Regions from separate parts of the Streptomyces sp. NPDC059897 genome, predicted to be linked through region 1. Evidence: riboswitches for the same ligand, from Rfam matches in the RefSeq annotation. Region 1 holds a riboswitch; each other region holds the start of a gene.
The links. Region 1 has a riboswitch for cobalamin ahead of ACFV9W_RS03850 (ABC transporter substrate-binding protein). Riboswitches for the same ligand answer to the same signal wherever they lie in the genome.

Region 1 (3,251 bases):
TGCGCCTGCGGCCGGACGTCCCTCGGATCGCCCGACGTGCGCGACGCCGACTGAACCAGAGGACGAGTCCGCCGCCCGCGATCACCCACATCCAGCTGGCCGCGAACTCGCTGTAGAGACGGCCCACTTGGCCGAGGTGGAGGTCGCGGTGGAGCTCGTCGATCCAGGTGCGCAGGGGCAGCGCGCCGGTCGATCCGTACTGTTCGAGGGCGCCACGGACCTCGCCGTTGTACGGGTTCACGAACACCGCGAGCGTGTGCTCGGCGTCGACACCCGCGACGCCGGAGAGCATGACGCGTGTCGTCGCCCCGGCCTCGGGAGACGGCCGCACCGCGCTGATGTCCCCTTCGGGGTGGGCCTTGCGGGCGGCGGCGACCTGATCGGCGATGGGCAGCTCGGACTTACCCACGGGGACGTTCAGCTCATGGGCGTACACGATCTTCTCGGCCTGGAACGAGCCCGCGTAGAGCAGTCCCGTGACCGCGGCGACGAACAGGAATGGGGCGACGAACACCCCTGCGTAGAAGTGCAGTCGGAGCACCAGCGGGCGAAGCGATGCCCACGGCGACCGGTCGGTGGGCGGCGCTTGCCGGGTCTCTTCTGCTGGGCGGGAGGCAGAGGTGTCTGACGTCTCGGAGGTGATGGACAACGTGGTCCTCCAGTTTCGGGCAGCACGGAGTCCGGGCGCGGGCCCCGCCTCTCGACGGCGGCCCTGGGCACATCCGGATCCGGTGCGTGGCAAGGGGACTCGGCCGTGCGGGCCCGTCCGGGGCGTGCGCACGGCCGACGCCCGAGGGTGCGGCGCAGCCTCGGGTGAACCGGCTGTCGTCAGGCGACAGCGTTCCCTGCGGGTGGGCCCCTGGAGGTGATGGGGTGCGCGAGGAGGAGTTCGCGCGGTGTACGGGCGGGCCGGGTGCGGCGGACGTGGATGCGCGGCCGGTGCGGCGGAACCGGAAGGCGGAACGGGAGCGTCAGCGGCGCGACGATCCGGTCGACGACGCACCGCGCGAGGCGGAACGCGGCCTGCTCGCCGTACGCGAGCCAGAGCCCGCTCAGCACGGCGGCCAGCAGGTGGGCCATCAGCATGCCGGTGGGAGACATGCCGCTCACGTCGTGACCGGCATGCGCCATTTCGTGCATGCCGCCCATCGCATCGGGCGGCATGGCACCCATGGGCATGCCGCCCATGGCATCCGTCGGTTCCATGGGCGCGCGGCACAGCACATGGTCCAGCCACTGCCCGGCGACGGAACCGCCTGAAGCCGCCGGGTGCGCGACGACCTGCGCCCACGAGAAGAAGAGGTGCAGCACCGCCTGCGCCGCCACCGCCAGGCCCACGACCGGCAGGATTCCGCGCTCGCGACCCGCGGGCACACACGCCGCTCCACCGGTGATCGCGAATCCGGCGGCCAGCGCCCACCACGGCACGGTGTCACCGGACATGAGCGTGTGCGCGATGGCCGTGAGCAGCACGCAGACGGCCGCGAACATCGCGGCCCGTCCAGCGCGAGCGTTCCGGCGTGTGGTCATGGCCGCCCCATCTTGGCATCCCCGCCACCGTGATCACCGGCAGGTTCGCAACCCCGCGTGCGCAGCGTGGAAGGCACGTAGGATCGCCGGGTCATCACCGCGACGGGTGACAGGAAGCCGGTGCGAATCCGGCACGGTCCCGCCACTGTGACCGGGCGGCGCGCGTCAGCGCGGCCCGGGAGTCAGGTCACTGGCCCGTCGCGGGCTCATTCCGAGGAGCGCGGACTCCGTAGGAGGCTTCACGTGTACGACGGTCCGTACCGTCCCCATGACCTTCCCCTCTCCCATGTACGGAGACTCACCCGTGTGCGACGGCGGCGCTTCGTCGTGCGTGTCACGGCTGCCCTCGCCGCACTGTCGGCGACAGTACTCACCGCCGCCTGCGGCCCGTCCGGACCGGATCCCGCAGGCGCCGACGGCCGCCCGCGGTCGTCGGCCGCCGAGGGATTCCCCGTCACCATCGACAACTGCGGCGTCAGGACGACGTACGACAGGCCGCCGTCCCGCGCGGTGACCATCCATCAGCATCCCGCCGAACTCCTGCTCTCCCTCGGCCTGAAGGACCGCATGGTCGGCACGGCGTTCCCCGACTCCGCCGTCCTGCCGAGCCTGCGCAAGGACTACGCGTCGGTGCCCGAACTCGCCGCGAAGGCGCCCTCGTTCGAGAAGGTCCTCGAAGCCGAACCCGACTTCGTCTACGGCGGCTACTCCAGCGCGTTCGACGAGAAGGAGGGCCGCTCGCGCAAGGCGCTCGCCGACGCGGGCATCGACACGTACCTCAACCGCGAGTACTGCGGCGAGAAGAACGTGACGATGCGGGACACCTACGCCGAGATACGCACCATCGGCAAGATCTTCGGGGTCTCCGACCGTGCCGACGCGCTCGTCTCCGACCTCCGCCGACGGGTGGAGAAGGCGAGCGCCGCCGTCCGGGGCAGGCCGGACGTCCCCGTGTTCGTGTACGACAGCGGCGACAAGTCCGCCTTCACCGCGGGCGGCAAGGGCCTGGGCACGCAGCTGATCGACCAGGCGGGCGGCCGCAATGTGTTCGCCGATCTGGACGACGTGTTCGGTGATGTCTCCTGGGAGCAGGTCGTCGACCGCAGGCCGGAGGTCATCGCGATCTACGACTACGCGGGCGACAAGAGCGTCGAGCAGAAGAAGCGGTACCTGCTGGCGCAGCCCGCGCTCGCCGACGTACCCGCCATCAAGCACAAGCGGTTCGTGGTGCTGCCGTTGACCGCGACGCTGGTCGGGGTCCGGTCGGCGTACGCGGTGGAGGGTCTTGCGCGCGGGCTGCACCCGGAGAGCTTCAAGTGACGGCGCCCGCGGTGGCCGACGAGCGGACACCGGGCGGGGCGCGGGAACGACACATCGGCCAGAGGGTGCGGCTCACCGCCACTCTGGTCGTGCTCGCCGCGCTGCTTTTCGTCTCGCTCACGGCCGGACTCGCCATCGGCTCGGTGCACGTACCGGCCGGCCAGGTGTGGGGCATCGTGACGCACGCGCTGGGCTTCGATGGGTGGGGTGAGGCGGACTGGTCGCGGGCGCGGGAGACGATCGTGCTCGACGTGCGGGCGCCGCGCGTCCTGCTCGGGGCCATGACCGGCGCCGGTCTCGCGGTCGTCGGCACGGCACTTCAGGCCCTGGTGCGCAATCCGCTCGCCGAGCCGTACCTCCTCGGTGTCTCGTCCGGCGCCTCGCTCGGCGCGGTCGCGGTC
Region 2 (3,251 bases), on a different contig from region 1:
CGCGGCGGCGGTGAACTGCGGGACGTTCCACGGCACGATCGCCGCGACGACGCCGACGGGCTCGCGGCGCACGAGGAGCTTGCCGAGGGCGCCGTCGCGCGTCTCCTCGTACGTGAAGTTCCGGGCGACGTTGATCGCGGAGTCCCAGACCATCATCGCGGCGAGCGCCTGCACCATGACGCCCGAGGTGTACGGGGTGCCGTTCTCGCTGCTGATGACGCGGGCGATCTCCTCGTGCCGGACCGCGAACGCGTCCTTGATCTTCGTGATGACCTCGATGCGCTCGTCGAGGCTCATCCGCGGCCAGGGGCCCTCCTCGAAGGCGCGGCGGGCGACGGCTACGGCCCGGTCGACATCGGCGGGCGCGGCGTGCGGCACCCGCCCGAAGACCTCGCCGGTGTGCGGCGAGACGACCTCGATGACCTCCTTGCCGAGCGGGTCGGTCAACTCCCCGCCGATGAACAGTTGCCCGTACTCAAAGAGCTCGGTCATGGCTGACATCCTCACGCACGACATTTCTGACGGTGTTTCAGAACTGATACCAGTTCTAGTTGCGATCCGGAAGGGTGGTGCGCACCCTGAAGGTGGTGTGCTCGGGCGACCATTGAAACGAGTTCTACAAGTTCCCGTACAGTGGCGGCAGTTCGGCTGGAGCGGCGGAGGGTGTCCGATGGCAGAGGCGACGCAGGTGACCGACCACAGCGGGGGCGTGCACAGCATGCGCGTACCGATCCCCGACAACCCGCTCGGCTACACCCTCGTCTACCTGGTCGACACCGACGCGGGCCCCGTCCTCATCGACACGGGCTGGGACGACCCGACGTCCTGGGACGCGCTGACGGCGGGCCTGACCGCCTGCGGCACGCGCGTCGAGGACCTCACCGGCGTCCTGATCACCCATCACCACCCCGACCACCACGGCCTGTCGGCGAAGGTGCGGGAGGCGTCCGGGGCCTGGATCGCGATGCACGAGGCGGACGTGGCGGTGGTCCGGCGCACTCGGGAGAACAAGCCGGCGCGCTGGTACGCGTACATGGTGGCCAAGCTGGTCGCGGCCGGTGCGCCCGAGGAGCACATCGCCCCGCTGATCGCGGCCCGCGACTCCGGGAAGCCCCGCCAACTGCCGGGCTTCTCCCCCGCGTTGCCGGACCGCACCATCACCCCCGGCGACCTCCTCGACCTGCCGGGCCGCAGGCTGCGCGCGATCTGGACGCCCGGCCACACCCCCGGGCACGTATGCCTGCATCTGGAGGAGGACCACCCCTCGGGCCGCGCGGGCAACGGCCGCCTCTTCTCCGGCGACCACATGCTGCCCGGCATCACCCCGCACATCGGCCTGTACGAGGACCCGGACGACGCCACCGTCACCGACCCGCTCGGCGACTACCTCGACTCGCTGGAGCGGGTGGGGCGGCTCGACCCGGCGGAGGTCCTCCCGGCGCACCAGCACACGTTCACCGACGCCCCGGCGCGGGTACGGGAGCTGCTCGACCACCACGAGGAACGCCTGACCGGCCTGCTCACCCTCCTCGCCGCCCCCCTCACCCCGTGGCAGCTCGCCGAACGCATGGAGTGGAACCGCCCGTGGGCCCAGATCCCGTACGGGTCGAGGACCATCGCGGTGTCGGAGGCGGAGGCCCACCTGCGCCGCCTCCAGAAGTCGGGCCGCGTGGAGCAGGTCCCGGGCAGCGATCCGGTGACGTATGTGGCGGCCCCGTGATTCGTTCGAATTAGCGTTCGATCATTGCCGGTGGGGATCGAAATCGCTCCGGGTACAGTAAGGACGTCGTCAGTACGTACGTACGAGGGGAAGCCGGTGCAAATCCGGCGCTGACCCGCAGCCGTGACAGCCGGAACGCCTCGTACGCACCTGCTCGGCTCAGGACCGTCGAGGAATACGGAGCCGGAGCCGCCCGGTACCTCCGTGTGCCGCGCCGCCCCGCTCCCCGCAGGGAGAGGCACCCGCCCCACCATGAACATTCGCCGTAGCGCCGCGCTCGTCGCCGCGACCGTCGCGATCGGCGCCGTGGGCGCGCAGGCCGCGAGCGCGGACGACGCCGTCAGTGCCTCCCCCTCGCCGAAGACGGCTCTCCCGTCGGGCCTCTACGGCAAGGGCGACCCCACGTACGACGGGGTGTGGCGGCAGTCCCTCGCGCTCGTCGCGCAGGACACGGTGGGTGTGAAGCCCGCGAAGAAGGCCGTCGAGTGGCTGGCCGGGCAGCAGTGCGAGGACGGCGGGTTCGCCGCCTTCCGCGCCGAGCCGGGCAAGGCCTGCGACAAGAAGACCAAGATCGACAGCAATGCCACCGCGGCCGCCGTCCAGGCGCTCGCCGCGGTCGGCGGCCGGGACGGCGAGGTCGCCTCCGCCGTCGCCCTGCTGAAGAAGAACCAGAACGCGGACGGCGGCTGGGGCTACAGCCTCGGCATGGACAGCGACGCGAACTCGACGTCCGTCGTGCTCGGCGCGCTCGCCGCGGCCGGCGAGGAGCCGTCCGAGGTGAAGTCCAGCAAGGGGAAGACCGGCGCCGACGCCCTCGCCGCGCTCGCCCTCCCCTGCTCCAAGGGCAAGGAGGGCGGCGCCCTCGCCTACCAGCCCGACAAGAAGGGCGAGCTCGCCGCGAACGCCGACGCCAGCGCCGCCGGTGTGCTCGGCGCCCTCGGCACCGGCTTCGCGCCCGGCAAGGGCAAGGCCCCGGACACGTACACCTGCGAGGACGGCAAGAGCACCGAGGCCGTGGCGCACAACGCCGCCGTCTACCTCCAGAACCAGCTCGACACCCACCTCTACCTGAAGTCCCAGCTGGCCGGCTCCACCGATCAGCCCGACTACGGCAACACCGCCGACGCGGTCACCGCCGTCGCCGCGGCCGAGGGCGTCAAGGCCACGAAGGACTCGTACGCCTGGCTGGAGAAGAACGCGGAGGACTGGGCCGCGCAGACCGGGCCCGCCGCCTACGCCGAGCTGATCTTCGCCGCGCACGCGACCGGCAACGACCCGCGCGACTTCGGCGGGACGGACCTGGTGAGCGCCCTCAACAAGACGGGCCCGGAGCCCGCCTCCGCCAAGTCCTCCGCTTCGGACTCCGACTCGGACTCGGACTCGGACGAGAAGAAGGACGACGGTGGCGGCGCCAACTGGTGGATCATCGGCGTGATGTTCATCGCCGCCGTGGGCGCCGGTTTCCTGCTCAGCGGCCGCAAGAAGCAGCAGCCGTGACCGCCCGCAGGTCGGCCGGGCCCGTCGGGCTCGT
Region 3 (3,251 bases), on a different contig from region 1:
ATGAACGCGAGCATTACGCGCCGTGGTGGCCCCCCGGCCGTCACCGTCCGGCGGGCCACCGCGCGGGACGCCCGGCGCCTCACCCGCCTCGTACGCGGCTCCAGCGCCTACCGGGACCCGTACGCCTCCATGGTCGCGGGCTACCGGGTGGGCCCCGACTACATCGAGGCGCACCACGTCTACGTGGCCGTGGATCCGGCCGACGAGCGGGTGCTGGGCTTCTACGCGCTGCTCGCCGAGCCGCCGGAGCTGGACCTGATGTTCGTCGCCGACGAGGCGCAGGGCCGGGGCATCGGGCGGCTGCTCGTCGACCACATGCGGGAGCGGGCCCTGGCGGCGGGCCTCGACCATGTCCGGGTCGTCGCGCACCCGCCCGCCGAGGGCTTCTACCGGGGCATGGGAGCCCACCGCACCGGCACGGTGCCCGCGCGTCCGCCGGTCGCCTGGGACCGGCCCGAACTCGAATTCCCCATTCCCCCGGCCGCCTGAGGGGTTCCGCCCTCGGCCCGTACGGCGCACACTCGTGGGCGTCGGAATGCGGCAAGGAGGCCACATTGGGCAGCAGTCAGGCACGCGCCGAGGCGTTCGACGTGATCGTGGAGATCCCGCAGGGGTCCCGGAACAAATACGAGATGGACCACGATCTCGGCCGGATCCGGCTCGACCGGATGCTGTTCACGTCGACGCAGTACCCCGCGGACTACGGCTACATCACCGGCACGCTCGGCGGCGACGGCGACCCGCTGGACGCGCTCGTCCTGACCGGCGACGCGACGTTCCCCGGCTGCGCCATCGAGTGCCGGGCGATCGGCATGTTCGTGATGAGCGACGAGAAGGGCCCGGACGAGAAGGTCCTGTGCGTTCCCGCGCACGATCCGCGGCACGACGCGACCCGGGACATCGAGGACATCCCCGAGTTCGACCGCCTGGAGATCACCCACTTCTTCGAGGTCTACAAGGATCTGGAGCCGGGCAAATCGGTCGACGGCTCCCACTGGGAGGGCCGGGAGAAGGCCTACGAGGAGATCCGCCGGGCCCGCGAGCGCGCTACGGGCAGGTAGTAGGGTGGTCGGGCCGTGGTGCTCGGGAAGACCGGTGACGGCCCCTCAGGGGCCCATTCCGGAGCGGCCCTCGCCACTGTGATCGGGTTCCGGACAGCGACGTCCGGAGCGCGCCGTTCCATCCTGTACGCCACTGGCGGCCGTCGGCCGCTGGGAAGGCCGGAGCGGCGGGCACGCCCGTAAGCCAGGAGACCGGCCGCGGCATCTCACGAAGTGATCCACGAGGTGCTGGAGCGTGATCGACGCATGACCCTGCCCGGGAACTCCCCGACCCCTGCCCTGAACTCCCCTCCCCCTGCCTTTCGTTGGCGCCGCGAGGACACGCTGCGCACGGCCGGACTGATCGCGGTGATCGCCGCGCTGCACGTCGTCGCGTTCGGCGTGCTGTTCCTGCTCGTCGTCCCCGAGCACTACGAAGTGGGCAACAAGGCCTTCGGTATCGGCCTCGGCATCACCGCGTACACGCTCGGCATGCGGCATGCCTTCGACGCCGACCACATCGCGGCCATCGACAACACCACCCGCAAGCTGATGGCGGACGGCAAGCGGCCGGTGTCGGTCGGCTTCTGGTTCGCGCTCGGCCACTCCAGCGTGGTGGTGGCCATGGCGGCGCTCGTCGCGGGCGGCGCGGCGCTCGCCGGCACCCTCATGAACGACAACTCGGCCACCCACCAGGTGCTCGGCGTCGTCGGCACGACCGTCTCCGGCACGTTCCTGTACCTCATCGCGGCGCTCAACCTCGTCGCTCTGATGGGCATCCTCAAGGTCTTCAAGGCGATGCGCGCGGGCTCGTACGACGAGCGGAAGCTCGAGGAGCACCTGGATTCACGGGGGTTCATGAACCGGATCCTCGGCCGCTTCACCAGGTCCATCACCCGGCCCGGCCAGATGTTCCCGCTGGGCTTCCTCTTCGGTCTCGGCTTCGACACCGCGACCGAGGTGACGCTGATGGTGATGGCGGGCAGCGGCGCCGCGGCGGGCCTGCCGTGGTACGCGATCCTGTGCCTGCCGCTGCTGTTCGCCGCGGGCATGAGCCTGTTCGACACCCTCGACGGCACGTTCATGAACTTCGCCTACCAGTGGGCCTTCTCCAACCCGGTCCGCAAGGTGTTCTACAACCTCACCATCACGGGTCTGTCGATCGCGGTCGCGTTCTTCATCGGGACGATCGAACTCGTGGGCGTGCTCCACGACAAGCTCGACCTCAGCGACGCGGTCACCGGGTGGATCGCCGGGCTCGACCTCGACAACGTCGGGTACGTCATCGTCGGCCTGTTCGTGGTCGTGTGGGCGGCGGCCATCGCCTACTGGCGGCTCGCGCGGGTCGAGCAGCGATGGTCGGCGCGGGTGGCCGACGGGGCGTAGCCCGCCCGTAGCGAATAAATCGGTTGCCGGGGTGCGCGGCGCGCTGCTGCACTGGTCCCTGTGCGGCAGTTGCCGCGCATGCCGAGCGTGAGGACCGATTCATGCGCACTGCAGTCCAGTTCCTTCCGAGGGCCACCGCGGATTCCGCCGCCGTGGCATTCCCTTCCCTCAAGGACCCGACTGCCAGTGGCATTGCTGAATCTTGGAATTCTCGCGCACGTCGACGCCGGTAAGACCAGCCTGACCGAGCGGCTCCTGCACTCGGCCGGTGTGATCGACGAACTCGGCCGCGTCGACGACGGGAGCACCCGCACCGACTCCCTCGACCTGGAGCGGCGGCGCGGCATCACCATCAAGTCGGCCGTGGTGTCGTTCCCGGTCGGCGGCACGGACGTGAACCTCGTGGACACGCCCGGCCACCCCGACTTCATCGCCGAGGTCGAGCGCGTGCTCGGTGTGCTCGACGGGGCGGTGCTCGTCGTCTCCGCCGTGGAGGGCGTGCAGGCGCAGACCCGCGTCCTGATGCGCACCCTGCGCCGACTGCGCATCCCCACCGCGGTGTTCGTGAACAAGGTCGACCGCGGCGGCGCCCGCGAGCCGGAGCTCCTCGACGATCTGCGGCTCAAACTCGCGCCCGCCGTGATCCCGATGAACACGGTCGCGCACGGCCTCGGCGGCCGGGACGCACACTGCGTTCCCTACGCCGCCGGGGACACGGCCCATCGCGCCCGCCTGGTCGACGTGCTCTCGGCCCGTGACGACGCGCTTCTGGAGGCGTACGTCAAGGACGAGGAGTCGGTCACGTACGGCCGGCTGGGCGACGTG

Region 2: another riboswitch for cobalamin. It lies ahead of ACFV9W_RS07860 (prenyltransferase/squalene oxidase repeat-containing protein); the one in region 1 lies ahead of ACFV9W_RS03850 (ABC transporter substrate-binding protein).
Region 3: another riboswitch for cobalamin. It lies ahead of ACFV9W_RS25755 (HoxN/HupN/NixA family nickel/cobalt transporter); the one in region 1 lies ahead of ACFV9W_RS03850 (ABC transporter substrate-binding protein).

What each region holds. Positions count from the first base shown of each region.
Region 1 is NZ_JBHWKQ010000002.1:244,450-247,700, forward strand. Features, by position in the region: gene ACFV9W_RS03840 (PepSY-associated TM helix domain-containing protein) at 1-643, opposite strand, end outside; gene ACFV9W_RS03845 (hypothetical protein) at 829-1,530, opposite strand; cobalamin riboswitch at 1,602-1,744, shown strand; gene ACFV9W_RS03850 (ABC transporter substrate-binding protein) at 1,774-2,850, shown strand; gene ACFV9W_RS03855 (FecCD family ABC transporter permease) at 2,847-3,251, shown strand, end outside.
Region 2 is NZ_JBHWKQ010000005.1:65,255-68,505, forward strand. Features, by position in the region: gene ACFV9W_RS07850 (aldehyde dehydrogenase) at 1-492, opposite strand, end outside; gene ACFV9W_RS07855 (MBL fold metallo-hydrolase) at 671-1,720, shown strand; cobalamin riboswitch at 1,754-1,932, shown strand; gene ACFV9W_RS07860 (prenyltransferase/squalene oxidase repeat-containing protein) at 1,973-3,217, shown strand; gene ACFV9W_RS07865 (SCO2322 family protein) at 3,214-3,251, shown strand, end outside.
Region 3 is NZ_JBHWKQ010000025.1:98,273-101,523, reverse strand. Features, by position in the region: gene ACFV9W_RS25765 (GNAT family N-acetyltransferase) at 1-489, shown strand; gene ACFV9W_RS25760 (inorganic diphosphatase) at 555-1,061, shown strand; cobalamin riboswitch at 1,061-1,277, shown strand; gene ACFV9W_RS25755 (HoxN/HupN/NixA family nickel/cobalt transporter) at 1,308-2,426, shown strand; gene ACFV9W_RS25750 (GTP-binding protein) at 2,613-3,251, shown strand, end outside.